DNA from 2 places in the Denitratisoma sp. agr-D3 genome. Region 1 is predicted to be linked to the other one. Evidence: predicted binding sites of a transcription regulator. Region 1 holds the regulator's gene; the other holds the start of a gene.
What was found. Region 1 encodes FliA, which starts transcription of late flagellar genes. Its sites were predicted from a motif close to CTAAAGTTNNCNNAAANNNTGCCGATANNA; they were not measured.

Region 1 (7,530 bases):
GCCGGAGAGAACCGCGTGCCCGTGCTCGAGGCGCCGCCCCTGGCGCGGGCCCTGTACCGCCACACCGAAATCGGCGACCAGATTCCCGCCAAGCTGTATACCGCCGTGGCCGAGGTCATGGCCTACGTCTATCAATTGAACCAATACCTGGCCGACGGCGGCGCGACCCTGTTGCCGCCGGCCGTGCCGGAACAAATCTCGGTCCCCGCCGAACTCGACCCCGGAGTGCCTGAAGCATGAACCCCACCCTGCTCCTGGCCTTCAACCAGATCTTCGGCAAGGCCAACCTGAAGGCCCTGGCTGCCCCTGTCCTCATCGTCATGATTTTGTCGATGATGGTGCTGCCCCTGCCGTCCTTCGTCCTCGACCTGTTCTTCACCTTCAACATCGCCCTCTCGGTGATGGTGCTGCTGGTGGCCATGTACACCGTCAAGCCCCTGGACTTCTCGGTGTTCCCCACCGTGCTGCTGGTGACCACGCTGCTGCGCCTGTCCCTCAACGTGGCTTCCACCCGGGTCGTGCTGCTGCAAGGCCACACCGGCCCCGACGCCGCCGGCAAGGTGATCGAGGCCTTCGGCCACTTCCTGGTGGGCGGCAACTACACCGTCGGTATCGTGGTGTTCATCATCCTCACCGTGATCAACTTCGTCGTGATCACCAAGGGTGCCGGCCGGATCGCCGAAGTGGGCGCCCGCTTCACCCTGGACGCCATGCCCGGCAAGCAGATGGCCATCGACGCCGACCTCAACGCCGGCCTGATCGGCGAGGACGAGGCCCGCAAGCGCCGCAGCGAAGTCGCCGCCGAATCCGACTTCTACGGTTCCATGGACGGTGCTTCGAAGTTCGTCCGCGGCGATGCCGTCGCCGGCATCCTGATCCTGTTCATCAACGTCATCGGCGGCCTGATCGTGGGCGTGCTCCAGCACGACATGGACGCCGCCACCGCCGCCAAGACCTACACCCTGCTAACCATCGGCGACGGCCTGGTCGCCCAGTTGCCGGCCCTGATCATCTCCACCGCCGCCGGTCTGGTGGTGACCCGGGTCGGCGACGACGACAGCGACATCGGTCAGCAGTTCATCGGCCAGATCTTCGGCAACCCCTCGGTTCTGGTGCTGACTTCCGCCATTCTGGGCATTCTCGGTCTGATCCCGGGCATGCCCCACCTGGTTTTCCTGTTGCTGTCTGTCGTTGTCGGCGCCCTGGCCTACTGGAAGCTGAAGGATCACCAGGAAGAATCCGCCGCTGCCGAAGCGGAGGCAGAAAAGAAGGAAGCGCCCAAGGCCGAGTCCCTGGAAGCGAGTTGGTCCGACGTGGCGCCGGTGGACGTGCTGGGCCTGGAAGTGGGCTACCGCCTGATCCCCCTGGTGGACCAGGGCCAGAACGGCGACCTGCTCAAGCGCATTCGCGGCTTGCGCAAGAAATTCGCCCAGGAAGTGGGCTTCCTGGCCGCGCCGGTGCACATCCGCGACAACTTGGAACTCAAGCCCAGCGCCTACCGCCTGACCATGAAGGGCGTCGAAATCGGTGCCGGCGAGGCCCACACCAACATGTTCCTGGCCATCAACCCCGGTCGGGTGAGCGGCCCCCTGTCCGGCATCGAAACCCAGGATCCCGCCTTCGGCCTGCCGGCCATCTGGATCGAACCCCATCTCAAGGACCAGGCCGGCATGCTGGGCTACACCGTGGTGGATACCAGCACCGTGGTGGCCACCCACCTCAATCACGTCATTCTTTCCCATGCCGCCGAACTGCTCGGCCGCCAGGAAACCCAGGCGCTGCTGGACCACATCGCCAAGGATGCGCCCAAGCTCATCGAGGACCTGGTGCCCAAGCAAATCTCCCTCACGGTGGTGCAGCGGGTGCTGCAAAACCTGCTGGAAGAGGGGGTGTCCATCCGCGACATGCGCACCATCATCGAAACCCTGGCGGAGTACGCCCTGCGCACCCAGGATCCGATGGAACTCACCGCCCAGGTCCGCATCGCCATGGGCCGCGCCATCGTCCAACAGATTTTCCCCGGCAACAGCGAATTGCAGGTCATGGCCCTGGAGCCGGGCTTGGAACGCATCCTGTCCCAGGCCCTGGGTGGCGGCGGCGATGCCGGCGCCATCGAGCCGGGCCTGGCCGACACGCTGCTGCGGGAAACCGCCGCGGCTGCCCAGCGCCAGGAGGACCTCGGCCTGCCGCCGGTGCTGCTGGTCCCTGGTTCCCTGCGCTGGCTGCTGTCCCGTTTCCTGCGCCGTGCCGTTCCCCAACTGAAGGTCATCGCCAACGGCGAAGTGCCTGATTCCCGCACCATCAAGGTGATGTCGATTATTGGAGCCAACAAATGACAGTAAAACGCTTCTACGCTGAAACCGCGCGGGAATGCCTGCGACGGGTCAAAGCCGAATTGGGGCCGGATGCCATCGTTGTCTCCAACCGTTCGGTGGACGGCGGGGTGGAAATCACGGCCATGTCGGCCGACAGCCTGGAGGCTATCTCCCGCCAGGCCGGGGCCGATCCGGTGGCCGCCGTCGCCAACGGCGCGGCACGCCCCATGGCCAGCGTCGTGCCCGAACGGACGCCCGCCGCTGCCCGTGCCGCGATGGACGACGATTACACCGTGAGCCTGTCGCCGCAAGTGCGCAAACAGCCCGCCGTGCGTAGCTGGCAACCGCCGCAGCACGACGTGCGGCCGGCCGTGGAGGACAAGCCCCGCCTGCGTCCATTGCCGCCCAAGGGTCGCAACGGTGGCGACGGCGTTCCCTCCGCCGCCCAGGTGGCGGCCAGCCTGCGCTCTTCCCTGGCGGAAGGGGAGCGCCTGGCGGCCCAGCCCAGCAACGATGGCCGGGTGAATGAGTTGATGCGGGAGATGCAATCGATCAAGGGCATGCTGGAACAGCAACTGGCGGGTTTCGCTTGGGGCGAGATGTCCAAGCATGAACCGATGCGCGCCCTGCTTTTGTCGGAAATGCTGGAAGCCGGATTTTCCGGCCAGCTGGCCCGCCGGCTGACTTCGGAACTGCCCAATGAGATGGGCCTGGAGGAAGGTCGCAAGTGGCTGATGTCCGCCCTCAATCGACGCCTGCGCACCCTGGGCGACGAAGGCGACCTGATTGACCGGGGCGGTGTCTATGCCCTGGTGGGGCCGACCGGCGTCGGCAAGACCACCACTACCGCCAAGCTGGCGGCCCGTTGCGTGGTGCGCTACGGTGCCGACAAGGTGGCCCTGCTGACCACGGACAGTTACCGGATCGGTGCCCACGAACAACTGCGCATCTATGGCCGCATCCTTGGCGTGCCGGTGCACGTGGTGCGGGATGGCGAGGACCTACGTCACACCCTGGCCGATCTCAAGGACAAGCACATGGTGCTGATCGACACCGTCGGCATGAGCCAGCGCGATCGCATGGTGGCCGAGCAGGCGGCCATGCTGATGCGCGCTGGCGAGGTCAACCGCTTGCTGCTGCTCAACGCCACGAGCCGTGGCGACACCCTGGACGACGTGATCCGTGCCTACGCCGGCGAGGATCTGGTGGGCTGCATCATCACCAAGACCGACGAAACCGCCGCCCTGGCACCGGCGGTGGACGCCATCGTCCGCCACGGCCTGTTGTTGGCCTACATGGCCAATGGTCAGCGGGTACCGGAAGACCTGCATCTGCCCAACCGCAGCTATCTCCTCCATCGTTCCTTCAAGCAGCCCATCGCCGGCTCTCCCCATCGTCTGCGTGAGCAGGAAATCGGCATGGTGATGGCGCGTCAAGGCGGCCCTGCCGCCGATGGCGGCAAGGGGAACGAGGACCGGCGTCTTGGCTGAACTTGGCAGCCACGATCAGGCGGCCGGTCTGCGCCGCCTGTTCGGTAACCGGGGCGCGCGATCGGTGGCCTTCGTCCACGTTCGACGGGGCGCGGAAAGCGCAAAGATGATCGCCCGGGCCGCCAATGGTTTGGCCGACCACGGTCACGGCGTGGTGGTCGTGGATGAACAGCCGGGCGGCGGCGGGGTGCTCGCCCTGGCCGGACAACGACCGCGCTACGACTTGTTCGATGTCTTCATCGGCGCCTGCCGCCTGGAAGACGTCATGATCCGGGCGACGCCCAGCATCAGCCTGGTACCCGCCGCCCGCGCCGCCCGGGAGTTTGGCGTCGGCGAGGTGGATATCGAGCAGCGGATGAGGGCCTGTCTGGCCGAGCTCGGCGTCAAGGCCGGTTTTGTCCTGGTGGATGCCAACTTGCGCCAAGGCGATGTTTCCCAGTTAGCAAAGGCTGCCGACCACATGGCCATCGTGGCCCCGTCGGCGGGACGGGACGTGACCGATGCCTATACCCTGATCAAGCGCCAAGGCGGCCGTCATGGCCGCCGGGAATTTCAACTGGTGCTGGAAAACGTCGGCAATTCCTTGGTGGCCAGTGGCGAAGCAAGGACTATTTTTCAGAATCTGAGAACTACGACACAGAAGCATCTTGGTGCCCGCTTGGGGCATCTTGCCACCTTGGTGAACGGCTCCGCAGACGACCTGGTGGATGGACTGCTGACCCGGCTTAGCGCGACCAACCAACCGCCGCGAGAAGGCGGCACAACCCGTCTGCGAGGCCTTTTCGGGGCCTCGGGCCTGTTTGAATCGGTGGTATAGTCGGGCGGAATTTCCGCCCGATTTTCCTTGAATACCGCCGCTTTCCGACAGATGTATACCGCCCAAGGCTCACTGGAACGCAGTCAACTCGTTACCCAATATGCGCCGCTGGTTAAACGGATCGCCTTCCATTTGATGGCGAAATTGCCGGCCAGCGTGCAGGTGGACGATTTGATCCAAAACGGCATGCTGGGCTTGCTCGATGCCCTGGGGCGTTACGAAGAGGGCTTGGGCGCGCAGTTCGAGACATACGCCGTGCAACGCATCCGCGGTTCGATGTTGGATGGCCTGCGGGAGAACGATTGGTTGCCCCGGGGCGTGCGCCGGGAGATGCGCCGGGTGGAAGCCGCGATTCACAAGCTTGAACACCAGCATGGCCGGCAGCCCTCGGAAAAGGAGTTGGCGGATACCCTGGGCATGACCCTGGATGAGTACCAGAAGCTGTTGCTGGAGGCCCGCGGGCACCAGTTGGTCTATCTGGAGGATTTGTCGGATGCGGGCGATGAGGATTATCTCGATCGCAATCTGGCCAGTTCGACCCTGGATCCTTTGGCCGCCCTCGAGGATGCCAGTATGCGGGCCGCATTGGTGCGGGCGATTTCTGCCTTGCCCGAGCGCGAAAAGCTGATGATGGCTTTATATTACGAACAGGATTTGAATCTTCGTGAAATCGGTGAAGTGATGGGCGTTACCGAGTCGCGGGTTTGCCAGTTGCATAGCCAGGCCATCGCCCGGTTGCGGGCATCCGTGGTCGGCGAGGGCGAGGAAGCGAAGGAAAAACCCTTGGCAAAAGCCAAGCGTGGACGTAAACCCAAGGCGGCGTGAAGGGATCTAGCGTATGGATTTAGTCAGCATTCTGGGCTTGTTGTTGGGGGTGATCGCCATCGTCGGCGGTCAGTTGCTGGAAGGGGGGCATATCGGCTCCCTGATCCAGCCGACGTCGTTGCTGATCGTGTTCGGCGGAACGATGGGGGCGGTGCTGCTGCAAAGCCCCATGCGGACCATCAAGAAGGGCCTGATCATGCTGGGCTGGATTTTCGTTCCGCCCAAGGTGGACGCCGGCAACCTGATCGAGCAGATGACGCGTTGGAGCCACCTGGCGCGCAAGGAAGGCCTGCTTTCCCTGGAAAACCAGATCGAAACCATGGACGATCCCATTCTGCGCAAGGGGCTCCAATTGCTGGTCGATGGTGCCGAGCCCGAGCGTCTGCGGGAAGTCATGGAAGTGGAGATCGGTTCCTACGAATGGGAACTGAAAATGGGCGCCAAGATTTGGGAAGGCGCGGGCGGTTACTCGCCGACCATCGGCATTATCGGCGCGGTGATGGGCCTGATCCACGTGATGGAAAACCTGACGGATCCGTCCAAGCTGGGCGCGGGGATTTCGGTGGCCTTCGTCGCCACCATTTACGGCGTGGGCATGGCCAACCTGTTTTTCCTGCCGGTGGGCAAGAAACTGATGTCCAACATTTCCCGCCTGGTTTCCCTGCGCGAAATGTACGTGGATGGCTTGGTGGGCATCGCCAACGGCGACAACCCGCGCATCATCGAAAGCCGTTTGCAAGGCTATCTGCCGGACTGAGGCTGCCATGCACTATTCCCGCCATCGTCGCGAACGACGCAAGCAGCAAGGTGAGGAGCTCGAGAATCACGAGCGTTGGCTGGTGTCCTATGCCGACTTCATCACCCTGATGTTTGCCTTCTTCGTGGTGATGTACGCGATTTCCTCGGTGAACGAAGGCAAGTACAAGGTCCTTGGGGATGCCCTCAATCTGGCCTTCCGCGCCGCGCCTGGCGACACGACAGGTGCCGCGCCGGTGTCGATCAGCCCGAACGTGACGGCTCCCATGTTCATGCCCCTGCGCCGGACACCGGCCCAGGTCAAGCAAGACGAGGCCACGCGGCAGTTGCTGGAAAAAATGCGGGCCATGATGAAGGAGATCCGGACCACCCTTGCTCCCTTGGTTCAGGAGGGCTTGGTGAATGTGACCGAAGGGCCGCGCGGCGTCACGGTGGATTTTGACGCCAGCGTTCTGTTTGCCCCCGGCGATGCCCGTTTGGATACCTCGGCCATCCGGGCACTGGTGGTGGTGGCGCAGATCGTCGCACCGGCAACCTTCCCCATCACGGTCGAAGGGCACACGGACAATGTGCCCATCAGCACCCCGCTGTATCCCTCCAACTGGGAGTTGTCCGGCAATCGGGCTTCCAGCGTGGTGCGGCTGTTCATTGAAAGCGGCGTCTCCCCCAAGCGGCTCACCGCCATCGGTTATGCCGATCAGCGTCCGGTTGCCGATAACAGCACCCAGGATGGGCGCCAGAAGAACCGTCGAGTGTCCATCGTCATGGAAGCCATGCCGCCCCAGGACAGCCGGGCGCCCGAGAACATCCTGAAACAACCCTAAGAGTTTTGCGGCACGCTGTCCGCAGTCGCGTCAGCGACTAGGCGCTGCCGATGGTGCGGCCGTGGCTGATGCTGTTGGTCTGACCGTCGGGGCCGTAGGTGGCGGGGCGATTGGCGGCCGCCATCAAGGTCTGGATCGCCTGCTGGTTGTTGCTCAGGCGTTCGGCCACCAGGCGGCCGTTGATGTCGTTGAGAAGCTTGGCTTCGCTGGCCAAACCGATGAAGCTGGCCCAGAGTTCCTGGTGTTCAGCGGCTTGTTGGGTCATCCACTGCTTCAGGCCTTCCCGGTCCGTGGGGATGCCGCTTTCGGCCATGAGCACTTGGCGTTTTTCGCTTTGCTGGCCTAAGGTTTCCGCCAAGGTGGTTTTGCTGGCGGTCAGGGGGGCGATCTCGTCCTTGCGCCCGGCGGTGAGTACTTCCTGTTCGGCCTTCAGCAGGCCGACGAATTTTTCCACCAACTGCTTTTCCGCGGCCAGCAGCGTGAAGAACGACTGTGTCTGGGCC
Region 2 (7,530 bases), on a different contig from region 1:
CACAACTGGTCGCCGACCTCATCCTGGACGAGGCCAACCGCTTCGGCCGCGTCGGCGCCCGCATCCATGACGTGCGGCACCCCCATTGGCAGGACGACCTCGACATCATCGTCGGCAAGGCCGGCAACCGCTTGGCCTATATCGTGCTGCCCAAGCCGGAATCCGCCGACGACGCCCTGACCCAGATCAGCCACCTGGACGACCTGCGGCGTCAGCACGGCATCGTGCGCGAGATTCCCGTCCATGTCCTGATCGAAACCCACGGGGCCCTGCGCGAGGCCTGGCAGATTGCCGCCCTGCCCCACGTGGAAAGCATCGACTTCGGCCTCATGGATTTCGTCAGCGCCCACCACGGCGCCATCCCGGGCAGTGCCATGAGCTCTCCCGGTCAATTCGAACATCCCCTGGTGGCTCGCGCCAAGTGCGAAATCGCCGCCGCGGCCCTGGGCAACGGCGTGGTGCCGGCCCACAACGTCACCACCGAAATTCGCGACAGCGACGTGGTGCGCAACGACGCCCTGCGTGCCCGACAGGAATTCGGTTTCCTGCGCATGTGGAGCATCCACCCCAACCAGATTCAACCCATCGTGGAAGCGATGCGCCCCGACTTCGATGCCGTGGCCGACGCGGCCGCCATTGTCGGCGCCGCCCAGGAGGCCCACTGGGGCCCGATCCAATGGCAGGGCAAGCTCCACGACCGGGCCTCCTACCGCTACTACTGGGAATTGCTGCAACGGGCCAAGGCCACCGGCATGACCTTGCCCGACGCGGTGGAACAACGTTTTTTTAGCAGTACCGTTTGACGCACACATCCGACTCACCCTCAACTTACTAACACACACTACGAGAGGAACCGCCATGCTTGAAGCCTACCGCCAGCATGTAGCCGAGCGCGCCGCGCTGGGCATCCCCCCGCTGCCCCTGTCCGCCCAACAAACCACCGAACTGGTGGGCTTGTTGAAGAACCCGCCCAAAGGTGAAGAGGCCTTCCTCGTCGAATTGATCACCTACCGCGTCCCCGCCGGCGTGGACGACGCCGCCAAGGTCAAGGCCGAATTCCTGGCCAAGGTTGCCAAGGGCGAAGAAGCCTGTGGCCTGATCTCCCGCGCCAAGGCCACCGAACTGCTGGGCACCATGCTTGGCGGCTACAACGTCAAGCCCCTGATCGACGTCCTCGGCGACGCCGAAGTGGGCGCCGTGGCCGCCAACGCCCTCAAGCACACCCTGCTGATGTTCGACTTCTTCCACGACGTGAAGGAACTGGCCGACAAGGGCAACGCCAACGCCAAGGCCGTGCTGCAATCCTGGGCCGACGCCGAGTGGTTCACCTCCCGCCCCGAAGTGCCCGCCAGCCAGAAGCTGACCGTGTTCAAGGTGACCGGCGAAACCAACACCGACGACCTGTCCCCCGCTCCCGATGCCTGGTCCCGTCCCGACATCCCCCTGCATGCCCTGGCCATGCTGAAGAACCCCCGTCCCGGCATCGAAGCCGACGAACCGGGCAACCGCGGCCCCGTCAAGCAGTTGGAAGCCCTGGCCAAGAAGGGCAACCTGATCGCCTACGTGGGCGACGTGGTCGGTACCGGCTCTTCCCGCAAGTCCGCCACCAACTCCGTGCTCTGGTTCACCGGCGAAGACATCCCCTTCGTGCCCAACAAGCGCTTCGGCGGCGTCTGCCTGGGTAGCAAGATCGCCCCCATCTTCTTCAACACCATGGAAGATGCCGGCGCCCTGCCCGTGGAAATCGACGCGACCCAGATGAACATGGGTGACGAGATCGAGCTCAAGATCGACCAAGCCACCGCCAAGGTCACCGCCCTCAAGAACGGTGCCGTGATCGCCGAAGCCCAGCTCAAGACCCCGGTGATCCTGGACGAAGTCCGCGCCGGTGGCCGGATCAACCTGATCATCGGCCGCGGCCTCACCGCCAAGGCCCGGGAAGCCCTCAAGCTGCCCGCCTCCACCCTGTTCCGCCTGCCCGGCACCCCCACCGACACCGGCAAGGGCTTCTCCCTGGCGCAGAAGATGGTTGGTCGCGCCTGCGGCCTGCCCGAAGGCAAGGGTGTTCGTCCCGGCACCTACTGCGAACCCAAGATGACCACCGTGGGTTCCCAGGACACCACCGGCCCCATGACCCGCGACGAGCTGAAGGACCTGGCCTGTCTGGGCTTCTCCGCCGACCTAGTGATGCAGTCCTTCTGCCACACCGCCGCTTATCCCAAGCTGGTGGACGTGAAGATGCACCGCACCCTGCCCTCCTTCATCACTGCCCGTGGCGGCGTTTCCCTGCGTCCCGGTGACGGCGTGATCCACTCCTGGCTCAACCGCCTGCTGCTGCCCGACACCGTGGGTACCGGCGGCGACAGCCACACCCGCTTCCCCATCGGCATCTCCTTCCCCGCGGGTTCCGGCCTGGTGGCCTTCGCCGCCGCCACCGGCGTGATGCCCCTGGACATGCCCGAATCCGTGCTGGTGCGCTTCAAGGGTTCCATGGAAGAAGCCGGCAAGCGCGGCATCACCCTGCGCGACCTGGTGAACGCCATCCCCTACTACGCCATCAAGCAAGGCCTGCTGACCGTGGCCAAGCAAGGCAAGAAGAACATCTTCTCCGGCCGCATCCTGGAAATCGAAGGCCTGCCCGACCTCAAGGTGGAACAAGCCTTCGAACTCACTGACGCCTCCGCCGAGCGTTCCGCCGCCGGTTGCACCGTGCGCCTGAACAAGGAGCCCATCGTCGAGTACATGCGTTCCAACATCACCCTGATGAAGTGGATGATCGCCAATGGCTACGAAGATGCCCGCACCCTGAAGCGCCGCATCAAGTCCATGGAAGACTGGATTGCCAACGGCACCCTGCTGGCCCCCGACGCCGACGCCGACTACGCTGCCGTGATCGAAATCGACCTGGCCGACGTCAAGGAGCCCATCCTGGCCTGCCCCAACGACCCGGACGACGTGAAGCTGCTGTCCGACGTCCAGGGCGACAAGATCGACGAGGTCTTCATCGGCTCCTGCATGACCAACATCGGCCACTTCCGTGCCGCGGGCAAGGTACTGGACGGCAAGTCCGACATCCCCACCCGCCTCTGGATCGCCCCGCCCACCAAGATGGACGCCATGATCCTCAACGAGGAAGGCTACTACTCGGTGCTGGGCAAGTCCGGCGCCCGCATGGAAATGCCCGGCTGCTCCCTCTGCATGGGCAACCAAGCCCAGATCAAGAAGGGTTCCACGGCCGTGTCCACCTCGACCCGTAACTTCCCCAACCGCCTGGGCATCGACACCCGCGTCTATTTGGCCTCCGCCGAGCTGTCCGCCGTGGCCGCCCTGATGGGCAAGCTGCCCACCGTGGCCGAGTACCAGGAGCAGGTCAAGGCGGTTAACGCCAAGGCCGCCGACGTCTACCGCTACATGAACTTCGACCAGATCGCCGAGTTCAAGGAAGTGGCCGACACCGTCGCCGTCTGATCCGTCCCGTTTAAAGGCCGCCGGACTTACCCTGTCCGGCAACCTCAACGCCCCGGCCCACAAGGCCGGGGCGTTTTCCATTCAAGAAGCCCGAAAATCGGCCGATAATAGATACGTTGCCCCTAGGAGAATCCCATGGACGTCAGTGCCATCGCATCCCTCGCCACCGACCTGGCCCAGACCCGCACCCTGGCCGAAGCCCAGATTTCGGTGCAAAAAAAGGCTATGGAACTCCAAGGCGCCGGCGTGTTGCAGCTCCTGGAAGCCGCCGCCCAGGTCATGCCCCAGGCCCCCAGCAATCCGCCCCATCTCGGCAACAACGTGGATGTCCTCGCCTGATCCCTTCAGGCCGCCCATCGATTAAAGACTAGCAGTACAAACTGCCTAGCCTCTTCGGGGCCTTATGCTTTCTCCGACGGGGTAATACACTGGCGACCTCGTCCCCGCCCCGTTTTCCCATGCTTGCCGCCCTGACCCAACTTCTCCTCTTCCAGCTCGTCGGCGAAATCATCGCCCGCAGTTTCGGCCTGCCCATTCCCGGCCCCGTCATCGGCATGGCCCTGATGTTCCTTGCCCTGGTCCTGCGCGGCGGCCCCGACGAAGGCACCAAAACCAGCGCCAACACCCTGCTGCAACACCTGTCACTGATGTTCGTCCCCGCCGGCACCGGCGTCATGCTGCACTTCCAGCGCATGGCCGACGAATGGCTGCCCATCACCGCCGCCCTGATCGGCAGCACCTTCCTCGCCATGGCCGTCACTGTCCTGGTGCTCAAGGCCCTGGCGCCGAAAACACCGGGAGAGCCCTCATGAGCCACAACTTCACCGAAGTCTGGGCTTACCTGGCCGCCTCGCCATTGCTGGGCCTCACCGTCACCCTGCTGGCCTACCAGGCCGCCCACTGGGTGTTCCGCAAGGCCAAGTTCCACCCCGCCGCCAACCCGGTGCTGCTGTCGGTGTTGTTCTTGGTTCCCCTGCTGGAATTGACCGGCACCTCCTACCAAACCTATTTCGACGGCGCCCAGTTCGTGCACTTCCTCCTCGGCCCCGCCACCGTGGCCCTGGCCGTGCCCCTCTACGGTCAGATCCGCCGCCTTCATGCGATGGTCCTGCCCCTCGCCGTGGCCCTGCTGGCCGGCTCCGCCACGGCCATCGTCTCGGCCCTGGTCATCGGCAAGCTATTGGGTGCCAGCCCGGTCACCTTGATTTCCCTGGCGCCCAAGTCGGTCACCACCCCCATCGCCATGGGCATCGCCGAAAAACTCGGCGGCCTGCCGTCCCTTGCCGCGCTGATGGTGCTCACCACCGGCATCATCGGCGCCGTGGGTGGCAGCGGCCTCTACCGCCTGCTGCGGGTGCGCGATCCGGCCATGAAGGGCTTCGCCATGGGTATCGCCGCCCACGGCATCGGTACCGCCCGCGCCTTCCAGGAAAACGAGCAGATGGGCGCCTTCTCCGCCCTGGCCATGGGCCTCAACGGCCTGCTCACGGCCCTGTTGCTGCCCTTGCTGCTGCCCCTCTTCTCCGCCTGGCTGCGCTAAGGGCAAATAAGCCCGGCGGACGTGGCGGGGCGGGGTAACATGGCGCCCCCTCGCCCTTGCCCATCCGCCATGACCGCTGCCGCACCGTCCCTGATCGACCACCTGGACCGCGCCTTCCAAGCTCGGCGCGAACTGCTGCCTCAGTGGCAGGCGGAGGCCACCACCTGCTATCGTCTGTTCCACGGCAGCGTCGAGGGCCTGCCGGACCATACCGGCCTGACGGTGGACCGCTACGGCGATTTGTTACTGGTGCAAAGCTTTCACCACACCCTGGACGAAGCCGCCCTGGCCGCCATCGATGGCTTTTACGCCGCCGCCCAGCCCGGGCTGACCCGCGTTTACAACGACCGCAGCCAACGCAATTCGCGCATCGCCAATGCCCTCGGTGCCGAGGAAAAGGCCTTTGCCCAGCAGCCCGTGATCGCCAGCGAAATGGGCGTCCAATACCAGATCCAGGCCCGCCATCAGGGGCAGGACCCCTGGCTGTTCCTGGACCTGCGAGCCGCCCGGCGCCGCGTCATGGCCGAGGCCGCGGGCAAGTCCGTCCTCAATCTGTTCGCCTACACCTGCGGCGTCGGCATCGCCGCCGCCAAGGCCGGCGCTGAATTCGTCGTCAATGTGGACTTCGCCGAATCCAGCCTGCAAGTGGGCAAGGGCAATGCCGGCCTCAACGACCTGCCCCACCGCCCCCGCTTCATCAAAAGCGACGTCTTCGCCGCCGCCCGCCAATACGCCGGCATCGGCCAGCCGGACCGGGTGCGGGGCAAACCCATGCCGCCCTTCCCCAAGCTGGCGCCGCGTCGCTTCGACCTGGTGTTTCTCGATCCGCCCCGTTACGCCCGCAGCCCCTTCGGCGTGGTGGACCTGGTGCACGATTATCCCGGCGTCTTCAAGCCGGCCTTGCTCTGCACCGAGGAAGGCGGCACCCTGATCTGCTGCAACAACGTGGCCCAAGTGCAGCGGGAAGCCTGGCTGGACCAACTGGAGCGCAGCGCCCGCAAGGCGGGCCGCCCCATCCGCGCGATGGAATGGATCGCGCCCGAAGCCGACTTCCCCAGCCACGATGGACAACACCCCCTCAAGGTCGCCCTGCTGCGGGTTTGACCGTTTTTTCCAAGGAAACCGCCATGGCGATGAAATTCACCGACCTGCACAAGAACCTGGGCCTCAAGATCAACGGCCAACTGCGCAATAGCGCCAGCCCCGAGCGCTTCGCTCAAGGCGCATCCCCGTTGGACAAGAAGGAACAGCGCCGCCGCGACCAGGCCTTGGGCCTGGTGCCCTTTGCCGTCAAGCTGAACCAAGATCTGGTGGCCACCTTGCAGGCACAAGCGGCCAGCCGGGGCGTGCCCCTTAACGAACTGGTCGCCGAACTGCTGCAAAAAGGTCTGGCCGCCGACTGACGCCCCGGCAGCTATTCGCCGCGAAACTCGGGTTTGCGCTTTTCCACCAGGGCGCGCCGACCCTCGGCGTAATCCTCGCTGCCGTAGACCACCCGCCGCTGGCCCTGGATGCGCTCGAACTCCTGGGCGCTCAAGGGTGGCGCGGCGGACAACAGGCGCAACTGCTCCTTCATCACCGCCACCGCGAGGGGGGCGTTGGCGGCGATATCCGCCGCCAACTGTTCGCAAAACGCGCCGATTTCCGCCTCTTCCACCACGTGATTGACCGCGCCCAGCCGCTCCAGACGGGCGGCGGACAAGGGCCGGGCGGAAAACAGCATTTCCTTGACGACGGCCAGGGGCACGGCATTGAGGAAGGTGGTGAGGCCGGTGGGGTTGTAGGGAATGCCCAGGCGCGCCGGCGTCACGGCAAAGGTGGAGGCGGGACTGGCCACGATCAGATCGCAGGCGAACACCGCCTCGCAGGCACCGCCCCAGACACTGCCCGTCACCTGGGCGATCACCGGCGCCGAAAAGGACTGGATGTCCCGCACCAGCTTGCGCAGGGGATCGGCCCATTGCAAGGGGTCGTGCCCCACCGCCGGCAAGGCTTCCACGTCGTAGCCGGCGGACCACACCTTGACCCCGGGATTGGCCCGCAGGATCACGGCCCGGGCGTTTTCCCGCTCAAAGCCGTCCAGGGCGACGCCGATTTCGTAGGCGAAGCGTTCCCCCAGCAGGTTGTACTTGTCGTCGTTGTCGAGGGTGATGAAACCCACGCCCTCGGCCAGGGACGTGTTGATCAGGGTCATGGGACGGCTACTCGATGGCGGATTGGGAGTCCATGCGCTGGCGCAGGATGAATTTCTGGATCTTGCCGGTGGAGGTCTTGGGCACCGTGCCGAACACCACCTGCTTGGGCACCTTGAAGTGGGCCAGGTGCTGGCGGCAGTACTCGACCATGGCCGCCTCGGTCACCGTCGCCCCGGTCCGCAGCTCGACGAAGGCGCAGGGCACCTCGCCCCACTTGGGATCGGGCTTGGCCACCACAGCGGCGGTCACCACGTCGGGATGCTTGTAGAGCACGTCCTCCACTTCCAGGGAGGAAATGTTCTCGCCGCCGGAAATAATGATGTCCTT

Region 2: ACYQ2U_RS09025 (YjfB family protein) is a predicted target of FliA. The motif match lies at 3,549-3,578, and genes of this name have one in related genera.

The regions. Positions count from the first base shown of each region.
Region 1 is NZ_BAAGIA010000005.1:92,748-100,277, reverse strand. It holds gene flhB (flagellar biosynthesis protein FlhB) at 1-240, shown strand, start outside; gene flhA (flagellar biosynthesis protein FlhA) at 237-2,336, shown strand; gene flhF (flagellar biosynthesis protein FlhF) at 2,333-3,805, shown strand; gene ACYQ2U_RS14165 (MinD/ParA family ATP-binding protein) at 3,798-4,622, shown strand; gene ACYQ2U_RS14160 (RNA polymerase sigma factor FliA) at 4,674-5,447, shown strand; gene ACYQ2U_RS14155 (flagellar motor protein) at 5,461-6,204, shown strand; gene motD (flagellar motor protein MotD) at 6,212-7,027, shown strand; gene ACYQ2U_RS14145 (flagella synthesis protein FlgN) at 7,065-7,530, opposite strand, start outside.
Region 2 is NZ_BAAGIA010000003.1:97,178-104,707, forward strand. It holds gene ACYQ2U_RS09015 (HpcH/HpaI aldolase/citrate lyase family protein) at 1-803, shown strand, start outside; gene ACYQ2U_RS09020 (bifunctional aconitate hydratase 2/2-methylisocitrate dehydratase) at 859-3,468, shown strand; gene ACYQ2U_RS09025 (YjfB family protein) at 3,604-3,807, shown strand; gene ACYQ2U_RS09030 (CidA/LrgA family protein) at 3,927-4,280, shown strand; gene ACYQ2U_RS09035 (LrgB family protein) at 4,277-5,008, shown strand; gene ACYQ2U_RS09040 (class I SAM-dependent rRNA methyltransferase) at 5,078-6,112, shown strand; gene ACYQ2U_RS09045 (hypothetical protein) at 6,136-6,411, shown strand; gene scpB (methylmalonyl-CoA decarboxylase) at 6,423-7,202, opposite strand; gene ACYQ2U_RS09055 (acyl-CoA synthetase) at 7,210-7,530, opposite strand, start outside.